DNA from 4 places in the Kitasatospora sp. NPDC051702 genome. Region 2 is predicted to be linked to each of the others. Evidence: riboswitches for the same ligand, from Rfam matches in the RefSeq annotation. Region 2 holds a riboswitch; each other region holds the start of a gene.

Region 1 (5,150 bases), on a different contig from region 2:
CCGGCAGATGAACGCCGGGCCGTCGTGCCCGGTGCCGGCGGTCTTCCAGCCGCCCTGGTTGAGCAGGGCGTACCCGGTGGTGGGGGTGCTCCCGCAGGAGCGCAACAGCGGGCCGCCCCACCTGCTGAAGTCCACGGCGAGCACGACGCCGGAGGTGGTGGTGCACTGGTCCATCGGCAACGGCGCCGCGGCGGCCGGGGCGGTGTCCACGGCGACGCCGCCGAGGGCGAGGGCCGCGGTCAGCGCCGTCGCCGCGAACAGCCGGCCGAGGCGGGCGCCCGGTCCCCCGGTCATCGGTGACGTCCAGGGGCCGCGGTCCGGCGGCGGCGGGCGACGAGGACGGCGGCGGCGCCGAGCGCGGTCAGCGCACCGGCCCCTGCCGTCAGCGTCAGCGCCTGGCTACCGGTGCCGGCCAGGCTGCCGGAGCCGGTCGACACCGGCACGCCCCCGGACGGGGCGACACCGGCACCCGCCGGGGCGTCGACGCCTCCGGCCGGACGGACGGTCGGGCCGCCGCCGGCCGCGGGGGTGTCGGTGACCGGGGCCGGTGCGGTCGTGGTCGGCGAGCCCGTCGGGGTGCCGGCCGGGGTGGTCGGCGTGCCCGTGGGCGTTCCCGTCGGGGTTCCGGTGGGCGTGCCCGTCGGGGTTCCGGTGGGGGTTCCGGTGGGCGTGCCCGTCGGCGTACCGGTCGGGGTTCCGGTGGGCGTGCCCGTCGGCGTGCCCGTCGGCGTCCCCGTCGGCGTCCCCGTGGGAGTTCCGGTCGGCGTCCCCGTCGGCGTCGGCGTCGGTGTGCCCCCGAGGGGGCGGCTCAGCGTGCCGAAGGAGATCCCGGTGGCGCCGCCGACCACCTGGGTCGAGGCACGGACGTCCGAACCCTGCTGCCCGGCGGAGGCGACGTTGAACCCGCCGTCGCCGTTCTGCTGACCGGCGAGGAAGTCGAGCGCCCTGGCGATCTGCGCACCGTAGTCGGCCTTGCGCAGCGTCATGCCCTGCACGGCCAGCGCGGCCGAGTTGGTCGAGTCACCGGCCGCGCCGGGGAAGCCGCCGTCGGGCAACTGCCGCGCGGCGAGCCACCCGAGGCCCTTGTCGACCGCCTGCGCTGCGGCGTCGTCGCCGGGGACGAGCGCGAGGGCCATGGCGGCGATCGCCGTGCTGTCGACGTCGGAGTCGCCGGTGGCGGGGATCAGGCTCGGCCAGGAGCCGTCCGGGTGCTGGAGGCCCTTCAGGTAGGCGACCGCGGGGGCGGCGTTGGCGGCGTCCCCGGCGCGGAGCTGGGCCATGACGGCGAGCGCCTGGGAGAAGACGGAGGTGGCGTAGCCGTAGTTCCCGGCGGCGTCGCAGCCGGTGTTGGCGTCGGCCTTGGTGCACACCATCGCGGCGAGGGCGGCGATCAGGTCGTGGCCGCCGAAGTTCCGCGGGTCACGGCCGACGACCTCGGCGAGCAGCGCCTCCTTGCCGATCGACCCGCCGCCGGCGTACTCGGTGCCGATCGCGGTCCAGTCGTCGACGGTGCGCTCGCTGGCGTCCTTGCCCCGCTGGTCCAGGAAGTCGACGATCCGGCGCAGCGCGGCGTCGTCGGTGCCGGTGGCGGCGAGCGCGTAGGCGCCGTCGATGGTGAGTCCGAAGTCGGCGAAGGCCGGGAAGCCCTCGTAGTAGTGACCGTCGATCAGGCGGGACGGGTCGGCGAGGTAGGCGGCGCCCCTGGCGACGTCCGGCGTCCGGCCCGCGGCGGGGACGGCCGCCCCGGCGAGCGAGACGGCGGGCCGGCCGACAAGCGCCGTGCCGCAGGCGGTGACCGCGAGTGCTGCGGCGGCCAGCAGGGACGTGGTGCCCCGGCTCCTGTGGCGCGTACGACTGCTGCTGACCCTCACCGGCGTCTCCCTGGTCGGTCGACGCGGGGAGCAACGGCGCAGCCGACGGCTGCCGGTGGAGCGCGCAGCCGTCGGAACTGCGTCGTAGTCCGCGACGACGCGAGTGCTCTCTGAACAGACCCCGGTTCAGGCATTCCGGCTCATCCGCCCTGGGCGGATCTACGGTTGCGGGTCAGCGCCGGAGTTGGACCGGCTTCCCCTGAGGACCGAGGTGAAAAACCGGTTCATCAGACCACGTCAGCGGAGTGGGAGTCAACGGCCCGTCAGATGGTCCGCTCACCCTGACGGGACGGGCCGCGCGGATCAGGACGGCCGGGCGCCTCCTGCCGCACCGCAGGGCGTGCCGGAGCTGCCGGCACCCCTCCCCGCGGGGCTCCGGGGTGCCGGCAGGTGCCTCCGGACGTCAGGGCGCCGTGATGCCCGGCTGGGCGCCGGCGCCGAAGGACCAGCCCTCGACGTCGCCGGGGGCCGGATTGTAGCTGCCCGCGCCCAGGCTGCTGTACGACCAGGGCCCGCCGTGCTGGGCGTGCCAGTAGGACCAGTAGGCGCTGCCGGTCGGGTTGGTGCAGGTGGCCGGCAGCGCGTTGATCTTGCAGACGAAGCCGGGGAACCGCGGGTGGAAGGCGTACGTGAATCCGGCGCCGGTCAGCGCGGCGAGCCCGGTGGCCGGATCGCCGGGTGCGCAGCCGGTCTCGACGCCGCCGCCGACGGCGGTGAAGTCGACCACGACGGTGACGCCGGTGGTGCCGCTGCAGGCGGCCGCGTGGGCCGCGGGGGCCTGGACGGCGGAGGCGCCGAGCAGGCCGGCGGTGAGGGCCGCGGCCGCGGCGATCGAGCCGAGCGCGCGGCGGGCCGGTCTGGCCGGGGTGAGGGTGTCGGTCATCGGAACTCTCCTCGTGGGCTCAGGGGTTCGGTGGCTCAGGAGTTCGGTGGCTCAGCGGGCGGCGGGCGCCGGGCAGGCCAGGGTCGGGGCGGCCGGACGCGCGCCGGCGGCGGAGAGGGTGGCCAGCGGGGTGCCGGCGAGGCCGAGCGCGGCCTGCGCGGTGGCCCGGGCGCCGTTGGCCGGGTCGAATCCGGTCGCGTCGTAGGCGACGGCGCCGCGGACCGCCGGGTCGGCGGAGCAGCCCTGCTGGAACTTCACCAGCCGGCTCCAGCCCTTGAGGCCGGCGCCGAGGCGTCCGCCGGCCAGCAGCGCCTGGGTGGCCAGGCCCGTGGTGTTGGCGTTGGAGGCGGTCGCCCCGGCGGCCGCGAAGCCGCCGTCGGCGTTCTGGTGGGCGGTGAGCCAGCCGAGGCCGGCGTTCGCCTTGGCGGTGCGGCCGGTGGCGGCGAGGGCCTGGGCGGCCAGCGCGGTGGCGTCCGGGTCGCTGGTGCAGGTGGTCTGGCCGAAGGAGACCGGGTAACCGCCGTCCGCGCACTGGCTGTTCGCCAGGAAGTCGACGGCCGCGGCGGGGGCGCCGCCGGGGGTGCGGTGCAGGGCGATCAGGGCGAGCGACTGGCCGAAGGCGTTGCTGTAGTCGCCCCACTGGGAGCGGTCGGAGAAGCGGCCCTCGGCGGTCTGCAGGGAGCGCAGCCGGGCCGGCAGGTCGACGCCTCCGAAGGCGGTCGGGTTCGCGCCGCGGACCTCGGCGGCGAGCAGCAGCTTGGCGGTGGCACCGGCGTAGGCCTCGGTGGTGCCGTCGCCGAGGTAGCCGCCGAGGATCTCGGGCTTGGCCAGCCAGGCGGTGGCCCGGGCGGCGGCCTCGTCGGAGCCGTGGGAGGCGGCGAAGGCCAGCACGGCGTCGACGGTCAGGCCCTGGTCGGGGTAGGCGGTGCCGTTGAACACGGACTCGAAGTGGTCGCCGTCGACGAGCTGGCGGGCCAGCCAGCCGCCCGCGGCGGCGTCGGGGCGGATCGTCGGGGCCGCGGTCGCGGCGGGTGCGGCGGCGGGCGCGGCCTGGGCGGCGGTGGCCGCCGGGAGCGCGGTGGCGAGGGCGAGGGCGGGTATCGCGAGCAGACCGAGAGTGCGGCGGAGGGCGGGCATGGCTGCCTTTCCGGGCCTGGACGCAGGGGCCCGGAGGGCGCCGGCGGCACGCCGGGCAGCCCTCGGAGCTCCGGCCCGCAGACCACGACGGGAGGAGGGGGTGACACACCTCCGCCGCCGGGTACTCGGGCTCGCCGCCGACGGGACGTCGGCGGCCTACCGTTGCGGGTCAGCGCCGGATTCGAACCGGACTTCCCCCGTCGGCGGAGTCACAACATGACGGCCCATCATGGCGAAGACGCGAAGATCCGGTCAAGGGACGGTGCGCCACGTCACGGTTCCGGCACCGGAACACGGCACCGCGGGCCGCGCGCAAGGTGCCGGAACCGTACGGGTCAGCGGTGGCGGAACTCCGGCAGGCGCTTCTCGGCGAAGGCGGCCATGCCCTCCTTCTGGTCGGCCGTCGCGAACGTCGCGTGGAACAGCCGCCGTTCGAAGCGCACGCCCTCGGCCAGGGTGGTCTCGAAGGCGCGGTTGACGCTCTCCTTGAGCATCGCCACCGCCGGGGCGGACATCGCCGCGACGGCCTCGGCGGTGGCCAGCGCCTCGGTCAGCAGCTGGTCCGCGGGGACGATCCGGGAGACCAGGCCGGCCCGCTCGGCCTCCTCGGCGCCCATCATCCGGCCGGTCAGGCACAGCTCCATCGCCTTGGCCTTGCCGACGGCCCGGGTGAGCCGCTGCGAGCCGCCTATGCCCGGGATCACCCCGAGCTTGATCTCCGGCTGCCCGAACTTCGCGGTGTCGGCCGCCAGCAGGACGTCGCAGAGCATCGCCAGCTCGCAGCCGCCGCCCAGCGCGTACCCGGCGACGGCCGCGACGACGGGCTTGCGCAGGGCTCCGAAGCGGTCCCACGCGGCGAACCAGTCGCCGAGGTAGGCGTCCACGAAGTCCAGGGACTGCATCTCCTTGATGTCGGCGCCGGCCGCGAAGGCCTTCTCCGAGCCGGTGACCACCAGCGCGCCGACCTCCCGGTCGCGGTCGAACTCCTCCGCGGCCGCCACGACTTCGTTCATCAGCGTGGTGTTGAGGGCGTTCAGCGCCTTGGGGCGGTCGAGCGTGATCACGCCCACCCGGCCCCTGCGCTCGACCAGGATCGTCTCGAACGTCATGCGTCGTCCTTCCTGAGGGTCGTGATGATGGCCGAGAAGTCCAGCCCGGCGCCCACCTCCTCGGCGAACGCCGCGTACAACTCGGCTGCCCTGCCGCCCAGTTCGGCGGGGACGTCGGAGGATGTCGCCGCCGCGGCCGCGAGTCCGAGG
Region 2 (5,150 bases):
GTGGATGTCCCAGACGCCCGGGCCGACCTCGCGGGGGTAGCCGGCGGCGGCGAGCTCACCGGCGACCTGCATGTGGGAGCGGGTGGCCTCCAGGGAGATGACGTCCGCGTCGAGGTCGTCGATGGCCGTCATGATGGCGCCGAACTCGGCGTAGCACATGTGGGTGTGGACCTGGGTGTCGGCGCGCACCCCGGAGGTGGCGAGGCGGAACGCCTCGGTGGCCCAGGCCAGGTACGCCGGGCGGTCGGCGGCCCGCAGCGGGAGGGTCTCGCGCAGGGCGGGCTCGTCGACCTGGACGACGGCGGCGCCGGCGGCCTCCAGGTCGACGACCTCGTCGCGCAGGGCGAGGGCGACCTGCCGGGCGGTGTCGGCGAGCGGCTGGTCGTCGCGGACGAAGGACCAGGCGAGCATGGTGACCGGCCCGGTGAGCATGCCCTTGACCGGGCGGTCGGTGAGGCCCTGGGCGTAGCGGAACCAGTCGACGGTCATCGGGTGCGGCCGGGAGATGTCCCCGGCGAGCACCGGCGGGCGCACGTAGCGGGTGCCGTAGGACTGCACCCAGCCGTGCCGGGTGGCGAGGTAGCCGGTGAGCTGTTCGGCGAAGTACTGGACCATGTCGTTGCGTTCGGGCTCGCCGTGGACGAGGACGTCGAGGCCGGCCTTCTCCTGGAAGGCGATGACCTCGCGGACTTCGGCCTCGATGCGCCCGCGGTAGCCGTCGGCGTCGATCCGCCCGGCGGCGAGGTCCGCGCGGGCAGTGCGCAGCTCGGTGGTCTGCGGGAACGAGCCGATCGTCGTGGTGGGCAGCAACGGCAGTCCGAGGCGGGCGCGTTGGGCCTCGGCGCGCTGCGGGTAGGCCTGCGGGCGGCGGGCGTCGGCCGCGCTGACGGCGGCGGCCCGGGCGCGGACGGCCGGGTCCCGGGTGATCGGGGAGCCGGCGCGCGAGGCGAGGTCGGCGCGGTTGGCGGCGAGGTCGGCGGCGATCGCGCCGGTGCCCTCGCGCAGGCCGCGGGCGAGCAGGGCGGTCTCGGCCGTCTTCTGCCTGGCGAAGGCGAGCCAGCGGGCGATCTGCGGGTCCAGGTCCCGTTCGGCGGTGGCGTCGAGGGGGACGTGCAGCAGCGAGCAGGAGGTGGCGACGTCGACGCTGCCGGCGAGGCCGAGCAGGGTGGCCAGGGTGGCGAGCGACTTCTCCAGGTCGTTGATCCAGATGTTGCGCCCGTCGACCACGCCGGCGACGAGCCGCTTGCCGGGCAGCCCGCCGACGGCGGCGAGGTCGTCCAGGTTGGCGGCGGCGGGGCCGGTGAAGTCCAGGGCGAGGCCTTCGACCGGGGCTGCGGCGAGCACCGGCAGGGCCGCGCCGAGGCGGTCGAAGTAGCTCGCGACGAGCAGCCTGGGCCGGCTGGTGAGGGCGCCCAGCTCGCGGTAGGCGCGGGCGGCGGCGTTCAGCTCGGCCGGGGTGCGGTCCTGGACGAGCGCGGGTTCGTCCAGCTGCACCCACTGCGCACCGGCCGCCTGCAGTTCGGCGAGCAGTCGCGCGTAGACGGGCAGCAGCCGGTCGAGCAGGGTGATCGGCTGGAAGTCCTCGGCGACGCCGGGGGCAGGCTTGGCGAGCAGCAGGTAGGTGACGGGGCCGACCAGCACCGGGCGGGCGTCGTGACCGAGGCCGAGGGCCTCGCGCAGCTGCGCGACCTGGTGGTCCGGGTCGGCGGTGAAGACGGTGTCGGGGCCGAGTTCGGGCACCAGGTAGTGGTAGTTGGTGTCGAACCACTTGGTCATCTCCAGCGGAGCGACCTCCTGGGTGCCGCGCGCCATGGCGAAGTACCCGTCGAGCGGGTCGGCGTCGACCGCGGCGCGGTGGCGGGCGGGGACGGCGCCGACGGCGACGGTGGTGTCCAGCACGTGGTCGTAGAGCGAGAAGTCGCCCGTGGGGACTTCGTGGACGCCGGCCTCGGCGAGCTGCCGCCAGTTCTCCCGGCGCAGGTCGGCGGCGGTGGCGAGCAGGGCGTCTGCGGTGACGGCGCCCTTCCAGTACCCCTCGACCGCCTTCTTGAGCTCCCGGTCGCGGCCCTGGCGGGGGTAGCCGTGGGTGGTGGCGCGGGTTGCCGCGGCTGCGGACTTCGTCGTCAAGGGACTCTCCTTCGCGAGTCTGCTTCCTCTGGTCCCCGGGGACGGGACGAGGGTGCGAAGGGGTGCCCGACCGGGCGCGGCCGCGGGCGCAGGGATGCGCCGGACCCGCCTGGTGTGCACGCCGACCCGCCCACGAGGTCACCGGGATGTCCGCGCGCGATCGGTCGCGTGCGGGCAGTGGCAGGTCTTCGGACTCGCGGGCGCGGCCGCCCTGGTCAGGGCGGTCACCTACTGGCCGTCGCTTCCCAGGCCCGTCCGGGCCCAGTGCGTATGACGGCGGTCGTTCCCACTCACCGCTGCGGGGCAGTCCCGGAATGGCCACGTGAATGGCGTCACCGGGTTCCCTCTTGCGACGCGCCTGCCTGGCGGACAGGGCGAACCAGCTGCCCGGCCAGCCTAGTGCGAACCCGCGGCCGGGGGCGCGGAAATCCCACCACGTGTCCACGGGGTGAGACGTGGCCGGTCCCCCGGCGGCACCGGCCGTCGCGGCGGCCGTGGAATCCGCCCACCGCGACGGGCCCGACCGCACTCCGACGCGGCGCTCGACCCGCCGTTCGACCGCGGGTCCCCGCAGCTCCGGCGTGCGCTCGTACGCCGACGGCCCAGCCGTGAGGGGATCCCGGCGGGCCGAGCCCGGTCCGCGGACGCGCCGGAGGGCACGGCCCCGGCGTCCGGTCACCGTCACCCGAACGGCGGCTGCCCGTATCCGAGCGCCGGGCCGTCGCGTTGGTACGGCACCAGCTGGTGGGCCGACATCCGACCGCTCTGGTACCACCCGACGACGACAGCGGCAGAAGAGGGCGACATGCTCCAGATCTCAGTCGAGGACTCCGAGATCGGCCCGGGCGAGGCCCACCGGTGGCACCTGGTCCCGTTGACCGGCGGCGACCCCGCCCCGCGCCGGATGACCGGTTACAACCAGGCGAAACATTTCACCGTGGCCCAGCACGCCCAGAGCGTCGACGAGCCGATCCGCTCCTACGTCGCGGCCAGCTTCGAACTGGCCGGTCCGGTCGACCTGGACGCGCTGGCGGTCGCGCTGCTCCACCTGGTGCGGCGTCACGAGGTGCTCCGGGCGGTCTACCAGCCGCTGGGCGGGGACCTCGGCTGCGAGGTCCTGTCGCCCGGGGAGGTGGCCCTCAAGCACGTCTACGCCGGCCCGTTGGAGACGCCCGCGGAGGTCGAGCGCCACCTCCACGACGCGTTCAAGGAGGTGGACACCCTCTCCTGGCCGCTGATCACCATGGGCGCGGTGGTGCGGCCGGAGTCGACCACCGTCTGGTTCTCCTGCGACCACCTGGTCACCGACGGCCTCTCCAGCGCGATCGCCGTCAACGACATCACCACGGCCTACCGGAGCCTCACCGCGGCCGGAACCGCTGCCGGAGCCGAGGCCGACCCGGTCCGCCCGGCACGCCCGGCCCGCACCGAGGATGCGGCCCAACAGCCGGGCAGCTACCTGGAGTTCAGCCGCGGCCAGCGCCGGGCCAACCGCGCCATGCGCGCCGACGACGCGCGGCTGGACTACTGGCGGGCGTTCCGCGACCGCAACGGCGGCCTCTTCCCCCGCTTCCCGCTCGACCTCGGCGTCCGGCCCGGCCGGCTGTACGCGCCGACCGCCGGCACCGAGCGCCTGCTCAGCGCCCGCCAGGCCGAGGCCTTCGGCACCGCCTGCCGGGCCCGCGGCGGGCGGCTGTCGATGGGGCTGCTCGCCGGGCTGGCGATCGCCCTGCGGCAGGAGGGCGGGCCCGAGGTCTACCGCGGCCTGGTGCCGGTCAACGAACGCGGCCGGGGCGTCTACGCGGAGTCGATGGGGTGGTTCATCAACACCCTGCCGATCGAGTTCCCGGTCAGGCCGCGGGCGGGCTTCGGCGAGGTGCTGACCGCCGCCCAGGACGCCTACGGGCAGCTGCAGGCCCACGCCGGGGTGCACTTCGTGAAGGCCTGGCGGCTGCTCGCCCCCGCCGAGTACGCGCGGCTGCACTACTGGCCGCACGCGGTGAACTTCTACTCCTACATCGACTTCCGCCGGCTGCCCGGTGCCGACCGGCACGCCGCCCAGCGGGCCCGCCTGCACGTCTGGGTCTCGGGCTGCAACGGACTGCTGCAGTGGCTGCACCGCACCGACGACGGTCTGTTCGTCAACACCATCCACGTCGACACCCCGCAGGCCCGGGCCACCAACCGGGCCCTGCTGGACGGCTTCACCCGCGTGCTCACCGACGCCTCCTGACGCACCGGCGCGCCCGTCCGAGCCCCGATCCCGCCCCTCCGCCCCTCCGCCCCCGGCCCGCCACCGACGGGCCGGTCCGCCATCCGGCCGCAGCGATTGCCCCGCCCTCCGCACCGAGTGAGCATCGTCACATCAGGTGACGTGGCGTCACCCTGTGCAGCGAGAGGAATCGACGAATGAGGGCATGGCTTCGAGCCGGCGCGGTGGCCGCTCTGCTCACCCTGGTGTCCGCGGGGCAACCGGCCGCGGCCGCGGGCGGCGCGTGGGGGCACGGCGACGACCACGGCGGCGACACCGCCCGGTGTGCGCCGGGTGTCCCGCTCGGTCCGGACGGCCCGGACTTCTACGAGCCGCCGTCCCCGCTGCCGGACGGCCCGCACGGCACCCTGATCTGGGCCCGGCAGGTCCCCGCCCCGGAGCACGCGCACGCCTGCCGGATCCTGTACCGCTCCACCCTCCACGACGGGGCCGCCGTGGCGGTGTCCGGCCTGGTGGTCTGGCCCGACGGCCCCTCCTCCCCCCGCGGCGGGCGCAACGTGGTGGCCTGGGCGCACGGCACCGTCGGCGGCCCCCGCCAGTGCGCGCCCTCGGCCGCACCGGACCCGGCCGTCAACCTGATCGACTACTTCAGCTACCAGAGCCCGTACTCGATCGACGTCGGCATCCCGGCGCTGACCGACTTCCTGGCCGCCGGCGACGTCGTGGTCGCCACCGACTACCAGGGGCTGGGCACCCCCGGCGTGCACCAGTACGTGGTGGGCGCGACCGAGACCCGCAACGTGCTGGACTC
Region 3 (5,150 bases), on a different contig from region 2:
GAGGGTCGGCGTGTTCACCGGGACGGGCGCGGCGGCACGGGCGGTGCCGGAGGCGGCCTGGGCGATCCGGGTGGCCGGGCGCGAGCGCAGGTAGTAGGTGGTCTTCAGACCGACCTTCCACGCGTACGCGTACATCGAGCTGAGCTTGCCGATGGTCGGCGCGGCCATGAACAGGTTCAGCGACTGGCTCTGGTCGAGGTACGGCATGCGGGCCGCGGCCAGGTCGATCAGCGCGCGCTGCGGCAGCTCCCACGCGGTGCGGTACAGCGACCGCACCTCGGCGGGCAGCCAGCCGAGCTCCTGGACGGAGCCGTTGGCGTCGCGCAGGGCGTCGCGGGTCGTCTGGTCCCAGACGCCGAGCTCCTTGAGCTCGCGCACCAGGTACGGGTTGACCTGCAGGAACTCGCCGCTGAGCGTCTCGCGCTTGAACAGGTTGGACACCTGCGGCTCGATGCACTCGTACACGCCGGCGATCGAGGCGATGGTCGCGGTCGGGGCGATGGCCAGCAGCAGCGAGTTGCGCAGGCCGGTCTCGGCGATCCGGGCGCGCAGCGCGCTCCAGCGGTCGGCCCAGTGCGGCTGCACGTCGAAGTGGTCGATGTGCAGCTCGCCGCGGGCGGCGCGGGTCTCGCCGTACGCCTCGTGGCGGCCGAGCTGCTCGGCCAGGTCGGCGGAGCGCTCGTAGGCGGTGAGCATGATGCGCTCGGCGATCAGCGTGGACAGCCGCGCCGCCTCGGCCGAGTCGAAGTCGATCCGCAGCTTGAAGAAGACGTCCTGCAGGCCCATCACGCCGAGGCCGACCGGCCGCCAGCGGGAGTTGGAGGTGCCGGCCTCGACGGTCGGGTAGAAGTTGATGTCCACCACGCGGTCGAGGAAGGTGACGGCGGTGCGCACGGTGGCGTCCAGCCGCTCCCAGTCCATCGCGCCGAGCAGGTCCTCCGCCGACGCGCCCTCGGCGACGTGCGCGCCGAGGTTGACCGAGCCGAGGTTGCAGACGGCGGTCTCGGAGTCGTCCGTGACCTCCAGGATCTCCGTGCACAGGTTGGAGGAGTGCACCGTGCGGCCGGGCAGCGCGGTCTGGTTGGCGGCGCGGTTGGAGGCGTCCTTGAAGGTCATCCAGCCGTTGCCGGTCTGCGCCAGGGTGCGCATCATCCGGGCGTACAGGGTCTGCGCGGGGATGGTGCGCACGGCCTTGCCGGCCTGCTCGGCCTTGCGGTAGGCCTCGTCGAAGTCGGAGCCCCACAGGTCGACCAGCTCGGGGACGTCGGCGGGGGAGAACAGCGACCAGTCCTGGTTGGCGTTCACGCGGCGCATGAACTCGTCCGGGATCCAGTGCGCCAGGTTGAGGTTGTGGGTGCGGCGCGCCTCCTCGCCGGTGTTGTCGCGCAGCTCGAGGAACTCCTCGATGTCGGCGTGCCAGGTCTCCAGGTAGACGCAGGCGGCGCCCTTGCGACGGCCGCCCTGGTTGACCGCGGCGACGGAGGAGTCGAGGGTGCGCAGGAACGGGACGATGCCGTTGGACTTGCCGTTGGTGCCGCGGATCAGGCTGCCGCGGGAGCGGATGCGCGAGTACGACAGGCCGATGCCGCCGGCGTGCTTGGAGAGGCGGGCGATCTGCGCGTAGCGGCTGTAGATCGAGTCCAGGTTGTCCAGCGGCGAGTCGAGCAGGTAGCAGCTCGACATCTGCGGGTGGCGGGTGCCGGAGTTGAACAGGGTCGGCGAGGAGGTCAGGTACTCCAGCCGGCTCATCAGGCGGTACAGCTCGGCCACCTCGCGCACGGACTGCTCGGTGTCGCCGACCGCCAGGCCACAGGCGACGCGGAGCAGGAAGTGCTGCGGGGTCTCGACGACCTTGCGGGTGATCGGGTGGCGCAGCAGGTAGCGGGACTGCACGGTGCGCAGGCCGAAGTACTCGAAGCGGTCGTCGCCCTGTCGGTCGATCAGCGCGTCGAGCGCGGCGGCGTGCTTGGCCACGAAGGCGGCGGTGGTGTCGCCGATCAGGCCCTCGGCGTGGCCGACGGCGATCGAGGCGGCGAACGAGGTCGCCCCCTGGCTGTCGGCCTCGTCGACGATCTCCAGCGCGAGCAGGCGGGCGGCCAGCTTCGAGTACTGGGGGTCCTCGGCGATCATCGACGCGGCGGCGTCCACGGCCAGCCCGCGCAGCTCGGCGAAGTCCGAGCCGGCGTGGCGGCCGCGCAGCGCGGCGGCGGCGACATGGCCGGGGTCCACCTGGGGGAGATCGACACTACGGTCGGTGAGCAGCCGCAGCAGCGCGCCGCCGGGGTCGGAGACCGTCGGGGCGGCGGGGGCGGAACCGGAGCCCTGGGTGGGCAGGGTGGCTGAGGCAGCGGTGGTCAAGGCGCTCTCTCCTGGCGGCGATCGGCGGCGGTGATCGGGTCCGGGCCGAACGGGGCAGGGGAGCACGGCGCGTACGCAGGAGTGCGTCGCGCGACGGTGGCGTCCCCGGCCCGCCCGCGAGGCCCGGAAGGTACTGCTCGTGCTGGCGCGGCCTCTGCGGGAGGGCCGTGGCGCACACCGTCGGCAGGTACTCGGACTCGCGGGCGCGGCTTGTCGAGCCGCCCGCACACCGCTGCGGGGCAGTCCCGGACTCGCACCGGGTTCCCCTGCTTTGACAGCAGGAGTGAGCATACATCTAGTGGCGGCTGACTGCGGCGGCACCATATGTTGTGGCCGACGTGTCGTGGGCCACGGTGGGCCCGGCGGCCGTTCAGTGCTTCAGATAGACCTTGTAGGTGCTCGAATCGCCCGTCGGAGAGGTGAACTGGGCGATCAACCGGTAGTGCCCGCCGCTCGCCAGCGCCGTCGCCAGGACGCGGTCCGTGGCGGCCGGGGCGGTGCTGTCCAGGACCACGACGGTGAAGTAGCCGTCCTTGATCGCGGCCGCGCTGCCCTCGTCGCCGTGATGCTCGACACCCGCCGCGTCCCGGTAGTCCGTCCCGGAGCGGGCCGACGTCCACTGCTCGGGCCGGCTGACGGCGCCGAGGTAGTACTCGGGCAGCCCGTCGACCTCGGTCAGGTAGTGGCCCTGCGGCGTGGCGTGCACCCGCAGGACGGCGAGCAGCCGGCCGGAGTCGGGCCCGTTCTGGTAACGCAGCGCTGACTGCTCCAGACCGAGCGCGAGCAGGGCGACCCAGACCAGGATGCCCAGCTGCGGGTGGCGGAAGTGCGCGCCGACCAGCCGGGTGAGGCCGACCCCGGCGAGCGGGGCGGCGAGCAGCATCCCGAAGCCCAGGTGCCGGAACAGCGCCCCCGAGGTGCCAAGCGCCAGGTGGACCGCCGGGACCAGCAGGGCGGTGCAGGTCAGGGCGGTGCCCAGCAGGGCGCGCTGGGCGCGGGTGGTGGTGACGCCGTCGTTCTCCGGCGACTCGAGCAGCTGCTCGCGGCGGGCGTACGCGATCGTGCCGGCCACCGCGAGGACGGTGAACAGGCCGCCCCACTGGACGGTGTTCAGCAGGATCTCGCCGCCCGGACGGGAACCCTGCCCGTGGGCCGGGGACCACCCGGCGACCTCGCCGAGCAGTCCGAACGGCAGCAGGGCGCCCACCGTGCCGGCGGCGAGCAGCAGGGACCGCAGGGCGGCCGGGCCGAGCCGTCGCCGCGGCCAGGCGGTGGCCGCCGCCAGCGCGACCAGCGCGGGCAGCGTGAACACCGCGGAGTACGCGACGGCGCAGGCCAGGGCGGCGACCGGCGCGGCGAGCAGGACGAGGGCCACCGGGCGGCGCGCGGTGAACACCGTGACCCAGGCCGCCAGGGCGACCAGCAGGACGGCGAGCGCCTCGGGCGCGGCGTAGAAGCCGACGACGACGGTCGACTGCACCACCGCGTAGCCGGCGATCGAGCAGATCGCCACCCGCTCGTTGAAGAGCCGGCGGGTCAGCGAGTACAGCAGCACCGTGGTGAGCAGGGCGAAGCAGAGGCTGAGCACCCGGGCGCCGAAGATGCCGTTGGCGTCGGCGGCGGCGCCGGCCAACGGCAGGTACAGCTGGGGCGTGCCGGGTATTCGCTCGGCCAGGTGGGTGGTCACGGGGGTGCCGTGCAGCAGGTGGTCGAGCTGCTGGCGGCCGGCCACCATGGCGGCGGCCTCGTCGGGGTGCGCGGCGGCGAGCAGGCGCAGCGAGAGCAGGGCCTGGATGACGAGGACGGCGGCGAGCACGCCGCGGGCGATCCAGCGGCGCCGGGGGCTGGGGGCCGGGTCCCAGCCGATCGCGGGGACCTGCGGGATGGTGTACGGCGCCAGCTCGACGGCCTGGTCGTCCACCGGGCCGGGGGCGCCGGTCGGGGCCACCTGCGGCGGCGCGTCGGACGCATCGGGTGCCGGAACGTCGGGCCCGGGAAGGTCGGGCCCGGGAACGGCCGGCCCGGACGGATCGGTCCCCGGGCCGCCGGTCCCGGAAACCCCGGACGCGGGAACCCCGGACGCAGGAACCCCGGACGCGGGAACGCCGGGCCCGGCACCGTCGCCCCCCGCCGCGCCCGGCCCGGGCGAGCGGTCGGCGCGGCGGAACAGGTCGGTCCCGGCCGCGGGCGCCGCGGGGGCGGCGTCCGCCGTGGTCAGCGGGTGCCCGCCGCCGTCACGGGTGTCCGTGTCGAGGGCGGCCCGGGCGGCCCGCAGGGCGTGGGCGGCCCGGGCGGCGCGCGCGGCCCGTGCGGCGGCCGGGGTGGGTACGGCCTCGTCCGGCACCGGCACGGGCAGGTGTGCGGGCACCGGCGCCTGTGCGGGCCCGGCGGCTGCGTCGTCCGGGGCGGGGGTGAACTCTGACTCTGCGCTCATCATGGGTTCCGGATGTCGAAGCCGAAGCGGGGGTCGGACACGCGCCGCCTGAAGGCCGCGAGGGTCTCCGGGACGGCCTCGACGCGCCAGTCGGCCCGTTTGACGATGTTGAACCAGACGAAGCCGAGGATGTCGTCGTGCGCCGCGACCCCGGAGAACAGCTGGTCGATGTCCGCGAGCTGGCGTTTGCCCTGTTCCGAGGCGGTCTCGCAGATGAAGAACGGCTTCTGGCTGAAGCCGCGGATCTCGGCCATGGTCGGCCCGTACAGGAGGTCGAAGTTCTTCGGCCCGGTGCGGGTGAAGTACCCGGTCATGCCGGCCCAGTCGACGTAGGCGTCGCCCGGGTAGTAGGGCGCGA
Region 4 (5,150 bases), on a different contig from region 2:
CAGGGTGGGGCGGTCCAGTGCCGCGCCGTAGAAGGAGACCGATCCGTGGTCGCCGATCAGCAGGTCGGCGGCGACCAGGGCGGTCTGCCAGCCCTGGTGCGGGGGGATCAGCCTGAGGCCGGAGCCCCGGGCCGTGGCCAGCAGCAGTTCGGGGTCGTGCCGGTCCCAGACGTTGGGGTGCAGGACCACGGCCACGGCGTACTCGTCGGCGGGGAGCGCGGTGACCAGCCGGCGCGGCAGGTCGAGGCAGTGCGCCGCCAGGGAGTGCCTGCTCCAGGTGGAGGTGACGACGACGAGGCGCCGGCCGTCGACGGCCCCGAGGGCGGCGCGGTAGGCGTCCCGCCGGCCGCGGCTGGCCAGCATCCTGGAGAAGGTGAGGTCGCCGACCTCCCGTGCGTGCGGCAGCGCCTCGGGGCAGGTGGCCGCCAGCCGCTCGAACTGCTCCTCGTGGGACAGCCCGATGACCGCGGGGAAGACCCGCCCCCGGTGGGTGAGCTCCTGACGGGACAGGCCGGCGGCACTGACCCCGTCCCCGGTGGACTCGGCGACCAGGCGGTTGTAGCCGGCGCCGTGGGGGAGGACGACGAGCGGGGCGCGCAGCCGGTGCATGGAGGCGTGGACCGCGCAGGACACCGCGAGGTCGAACTCGTACCGGACGGCCTCCTCCCACGGGATGACCGTGACGGCGGGTTGCTGGTCGGCCAGGTAGGGGCCGAGGCCCGCCGTGAACGCCGAGCCCGGGTTGACGGTGAGGTAGCACCGGACGCCGAGCTGCGGGCGGACGAGCAGGGTGAGCACGTCGAGCACCCGGGTGGCCGAGGTGAGCGTGCGGGCGACCGCGAGGACGCGGGCCCGGACGGGCCAGGTCTCCCAGCGGTCTTCGTCGGGCCAGGGCCGGGGCCGGCGCCGCAGGCGGTTCAGCACACGAAGATCGTACTCATCCGGCCCCGCTCCGGCGGGTCCGTCCGGGGCGGGTCAGCCGGTGGCAGCGGTGGGTTCGTGGTGGTCGGCGGCGGCGCAGGGGTCGAGGAGGGGGCGCAGGGCGTCGTCGACGAGCCGGTAGCGCACGACGCGTCCGTCGCGGTCGCCGGTGACCACGCCGGCGGTGCGGAGCAGTCGGAGGGCCTGGGAGACGGCGGGGTCGCGCATACCGGTGGCGACGGCGAGGTCGGTCACGGCGAGCGGGCCGGCGCGGTGCAGGGCGAGCAGGAGGGCGAGCCGGCCCGGGTCGGCGAGCAGGGAGAACCGCTCGGCCCAGGTGCGGACGTGCGCGGTGTCGCCGATGGCGGCGATGGCCTCGCAGACCCGGTGTCCGTCGATGGTGCGGTGGTCCGCGCGGTCGGCCGGTACGAGATGCATGCGGACATTCTCGCAGGCCGGGGCCTGTGATCCTGGACACCTGCGCAGGTGCGCAGCCTTGCATGGGTGGAGCCGGGCCCCCTACGGTGTTGCCCGCCGTGGTGCTCGGGAAGACCGGTGACGGACCCTCAGGGGTCCCAGTCCGGAGCGGCCCTCGCCACTGTGATCGGGGGGAGTCGTCCGTATCCACGACGCCACTGGGCGCTTCGCGCGTCTGGGAAGGCGGGTACGGGTGCCCCGTAAGCCAGGAGACCGGCCACGGCATCTCACGAAGTCTTTCCACGAGGTGCTGGAGCGTGATCCGCGTATGACCCTGCCCGAAACCGCCGCCCCCGGGGCGCCGGCGGCGCCGTCCGCACTGCCGACGTTCCGCTGGAAGCGCGAGGACACCGTCCGCACGGCCGGACTGATGGGCGTGATCCTGGCCATGCACGTGGTCGCGTTCGGGACGCTGTTCTTCCTGGTCGCGCCCCACAACTACGCGGTCGGCACCCAGGTCTTCGGGGTGGGCCTGGGCATCACCGCGTACACCCTCGGCATGCGGCACGCCTTCGACGCCGACCACATCGCGGTGATCGACAACACCACCCGCAAGCTGATGGCGGACGGCAAGCGCCCGGTGTCGGTGGGCTTCTGGTTCGCCCTCGGGCACTCCTCGATGGTGGTCATCATGGCCGCCCTGGTGGCGGGCGGCGCCCAGCTGGCCAACACCCTGATGGACGACGAGTCGACGACCCACCAGTGGCTGGGGATGGTCGGCACGACGGCCTCCGGCGCGTTCCTGTACCTGATCGGCGCGCTCAACCTGGCGGCGCTGGTGGGCATCCTCAAGGTGTTCCGGGCGATGCGGGCCGGGAAGTACGACGAGGCGCAGCTGGAGGAGCACCTGAACTCGCGCGGCTTCCTGGCGAGGGTGCTGAACCGGGCGACGCGGTCGATCACCCGGCCGGGGCAGATGTTCCCGGTGGGCATGGTGCTGGGCCTGGGCTTCGACACCGCGACCGAGGTCACCCTGATGGTGATGGCGGGCTCGGGCGCGGCGGCCGGGCTGCCCTGGTACGCGATCGTCTGCCTGCCGCTGCTCTTCGCGGCCGGGATGAGCCTGTTCGACACGCTGGACGGGACGTTCATGAACTTCGCGTACCAGTGGGCCTTCTCCAACCCGGTGCGCAAGGTGTACTACAACCTGACGATCACGGGGCTGTCGATCGCGGTGGCCTTCGTCATCGGCACGATCGAACTGGTCGGCGTGCTGCACGAGAAGCTCGACCTGACCGACCCGGTGAGCGGCTGGATCGCGGACATCTCGCTGGACAACGTCGGGTACGCGATCGCCGGGCTCTTCGTGGTGGTCTGGGCCGCGGCGATCGGCTACTGGAAGCTGGCCGGGGTCGAGAAGCGCTGGCAGCCGACCGGGCAGTGACAGCCCCGAACCGGTCGGCCCGGGGTGCGAGCCGGGGCGTGCGGGCAGCGGCGACGTGCCCCCTCGGGAGTGCTCGGCGGGCGGAACGGGGTGCGGCTTCGTAGGCTCGACGCATGTCTGATGCGTACGCGGGTCGGCGGGAGCGGGTGAGGGAGCACTGCAGTGCGGCCGGGGCCGATGCGGCGCTGATCACCCGGGCGGCGAACGTGCGGTATCTGACCGGCTGCGCGCCCTGCGGGGCGACGCTGCTGCTCACCAGGGACCGCGCACTGCTGGCGCTGCCGGACGACCTGCCGCCGGACGACACCGGGGAGCACCTGATCGCCCCGGACGTCACCCAGGTGCCGGTGCCGGCCGGGGCGGACACCGCCCTGGCGGCGGCCGAGGCCGCGGCGCGGCTCAGGCTGGCGGCGCTGGCGGTGGAGGAGCACGACCTGACCGTCAGCCGGCACCGGTCGGTGGCCGGCCTGTCCGGCGGTGCCCGGCTGGCCGACCTGGACCGGCTGGTGGAGCGGCTGCGGGTGGTCAAGGACGAGCACGAGATCGCCGACCTGCGGATCGCCGCCGAGATCGCCGACCAGGCGCTCGGCGAGCTCCTGGAGTCGATCCTGGTCGGGCGGACGGAGCGGCACCTGGCGATGGAGCTGGAACGCCGGATGATCGACCACGGTGCGGACCGGGCGGCCTTCCCGGTGTCCGTCGGCACCGGCAGCCACTCCGGGCAGCCCGCCCACCAGCCGACCGACCGCCGGGTGGAGGAGGGTGACTTCCTGACCGTGGTGATGGGCGCCCAGTACCGCGGCTACGGCATCTCGACCGCCCGGACCTTCGTGATCGGCGCCGCCCCCGCGCCCTGGCAGGTCGAGCTGCACCGGCTGGTGTTCCGCGCCCAGCGGGCCGCCCGGGAGGCGCTCGGACCAGGCGTGGAGCAGTACGTGCCCGACCGGGCCGCGCGGCAGATCCTGGAGGCGGCCGGCCACACCGAGGCGTCCCCGCACCCGGTGGGGCACGGCATCGGGCTGGAGATCCGGGAGGCGCCGCGCCTCGGCCCTTCGGACATGGGTAAACTGGACAGCCGCGTACCGGTCACCGTCGGTCCTGGGGTCCACCTCCCGGGCAGGGGCGGTGTCCGGATCGAGGACACGCTCGTGGTGCGCCCCCTCGAGGAGGGCGGGCCCGAGCTGCTCACCATCACCACCAAGGAGCTCCTCGCCCTGTGACCGCGGCCCCCGGGCCGTCGGCGGCAGGACGCACCCCTTGGTTCCTTGACAGCTATATCCAGGAGTAAGTGCGCCCGTGGCTTCCACGAACGATCTCAAGAACGGCATGGTCCTCAAGCTGGAGGGCGGCAAGCTCTGGTCCGTCGTCGAGTTCCAGCACGTCAAGCCCGGCAAGGGCCCGGCCTTCGTGCGTACCAAGCTCAAGGAGGTCCTGACGGGCAAGGTCGTCGACAAGACCTTCAACGCGGGCACCAAGGTCGAGACCGCCAACGTCGACAAGCGCGGCATGCAGTTCTCGTACAAGGACGGCGAGAACTTCGTGTTCATGGACATGGACACCTACGACCAGCTGACCATCGAGCCCGCCGTCGTCGGCGACGCCGCCAAGTACCTGCTGGAGGGCTTCGAGGCCCTGGTCGCGCAGAACGAGGGCGCGGTGCTCTACATCGAGCTCCCGGCCGCCGTCGAGCTGACCATCGCCGAGACCGAGCCGGGCGTCCAGGGCGACCGCTCCACCGGTGGCACCAAGCCGGCGACCCTGGAGACCGGCGCCGAGATCCAGGTGCCGCTCTTCATCACCACCGGTGAGAAGGTCAAGGTCGACACCCGCGACGGCAGCTACCTCGGCCGGGTGAAGTAAGTCCGTGTCGGCCGCACGCAGCAAGGCCCGTACCCGGGCCTTCCAGATCCTCTTCGAGGCCGACCACCGCGGGGTCGACCCGCAGCAGGTCCTCGCCGACTGGGTGGCCCGCGCCCGCGAGCCCAAGCCGGAGGAGGGCACCCCGCAGGTCGGTGAGTACACCATGGAACTCATCGAGGGGTACGTCCAGCACGCCCGTCGGATCGACGACCTGATCTCCCAGTACGCGGTGGGCTGGACGCTCGACCGGATGCCGATAGTGGACCGCAACGTCCTGCGGCTCGGTGCGTACGAGTTGATCTGGGAGGACGGCGTCCCGGACGCGGTCGTCCTGGACGAGGCGGTCGAGATCGCCAAGGAGTTCTCCACGGACGACTCCCCGGCCTTCGTCAACGGCCTGCTCGCGCGCTTCCTGGAGCTGAAGCCGAGCATCCGCCGGTAGGCGGTGGCGCCCCGCAGACGGCCGTCGGACCCGGATCCCGGGTGCGACGGCCGTCGCGCGTTTCAC

The links. Region 2 has a riboswitch for cobalamin ahead of metE (5-methyltetrahydropteroyltriglutamate--homocysteine S-methyltransferase). Riboswitches for the same ligand answer to the same signal wherever they lie in the genome.
Region 1: linked by a shared signal. The riboswitch ahead of AB0N04_RS27955 (prenyltransferase/squalene oxidase repeat-containing protein) and the one ahead of metE (5-methyltetrahydropteroyltriglutamate--homocysteine S-methyltransferase) in region 2 are both predicted to bind cobalamin.
Region 3: linked by a shared signal. The riboswitch ahead of AB0N04_RS06515 (ribonucleoside-diphosphate reductase subunit alpha) and the one ahead of metE (5-methyltetrahydropteroyltriglutamate--homocysteine S-methyltransferase) in region 2 are both predicted to bind cobalamin.
Region 4: linked by a shared signal. The riboswitch ahead of AB0N04_RS01985 (HoxN/HupN/NixA family nickel/cobalt transporter) and the one ahead of metE (5-methyltetrahydropteroyltriglutamate--homocysteine S-methyltransferase) in region 2 are both predicted to bind cobalamin.

Annotation. Positions count from the first base shown of each region.
Region 1 is NZ_JBFAZB010000040.1:11,363-16,512, reverse strand. It holds partial or broken gene AB0N04_RS27960 (hypothetical protein) at 1-174, opposite strand, end outside; gene AB0N04_RS27955 (prenyltransferase/squalene oxidase repeat-containing protein) at 291-1,871, opposite strand; cobalamin riboswitch at 1,979-2,108, opposite strand; gene AB0N04_RS27950 (flagellar hook-length control protein FliK) at 2,275-2,754, opposite strand; gene AB0N04_RS27945 (peptidase) at 2,806-3,891, opposite strand; cobalamin riboswitch at 3,990-4,130, opposite strand; gene AB0N04_RS27940 (enoyl-CoA hydratase) at 4,227-5,000, opposite strand; gene mmsB (3-hydroxyisobutyrate dehydrogenase) at 4,997-5,150, opposite strand, start outside.
Region 2 is NZ_JBFAZB010000025.1:66,351-71,500, forward strand. It holds gene metE (5-methyltetrahydropteroyltriglutamate--homocysteine S-methyltransferase) at 1-2,127, opposite strand, end outside; cobalamin riboswitch at 2,306-2,509, opposite strand; gene AB0N04_RS21410 (condensation domain-containing protein) at 2,933-4,360, shown strand; gene AB0N04_RS21415 (lipase family protein) at 4,537-5,150, shown strand, end outside.
Region 3 is NZ_JBFAZB010000005.1:35,900-41,049, forward strand. It holds gene AB0N04_RS06515 (ribonucleoside-diphosphate reductase subunit alpha) at 1-2,334, opposite strand, end outside; cobalamin riboswitch at 2,523-2,687, opposite strand; gene AB0N04_RS06520 (glycosyltransferase family 39 protein) at 2,729-4,792, opposite strand; gene AB0N04_RS06525 (glycosyl hydrolase) at 4,792-5,150, opposite strand, start outside.
Region 4 is NZ_JBFAZB010000002.1:12,325-17,474, forward strand. It holds gene AB0N04_RS01975 (hypothetical protein) at 1-924, opposite strand, end outside; gene AB0N04_RS01980 (metalloregulator ArsR/SmtB family transcription factor) at 976-1,359, opposite strand; cobalamin riboswitch at 1,442-1,635, shown strand; gene AB0N04_RS01985 (HoxN/HupN/NixA family nickel/cobalt transporter) at 1,667-2,782, shown strand; gene AB0N04_RS01990 (aminopeptidase P family protein) at 2,896-4,002, shown strand; gene efp (elongation factor P) at 4,079-4,642, shown strand; gene nusB (transcription antitermination factor NusB) at 4,647-5,084, shown strand.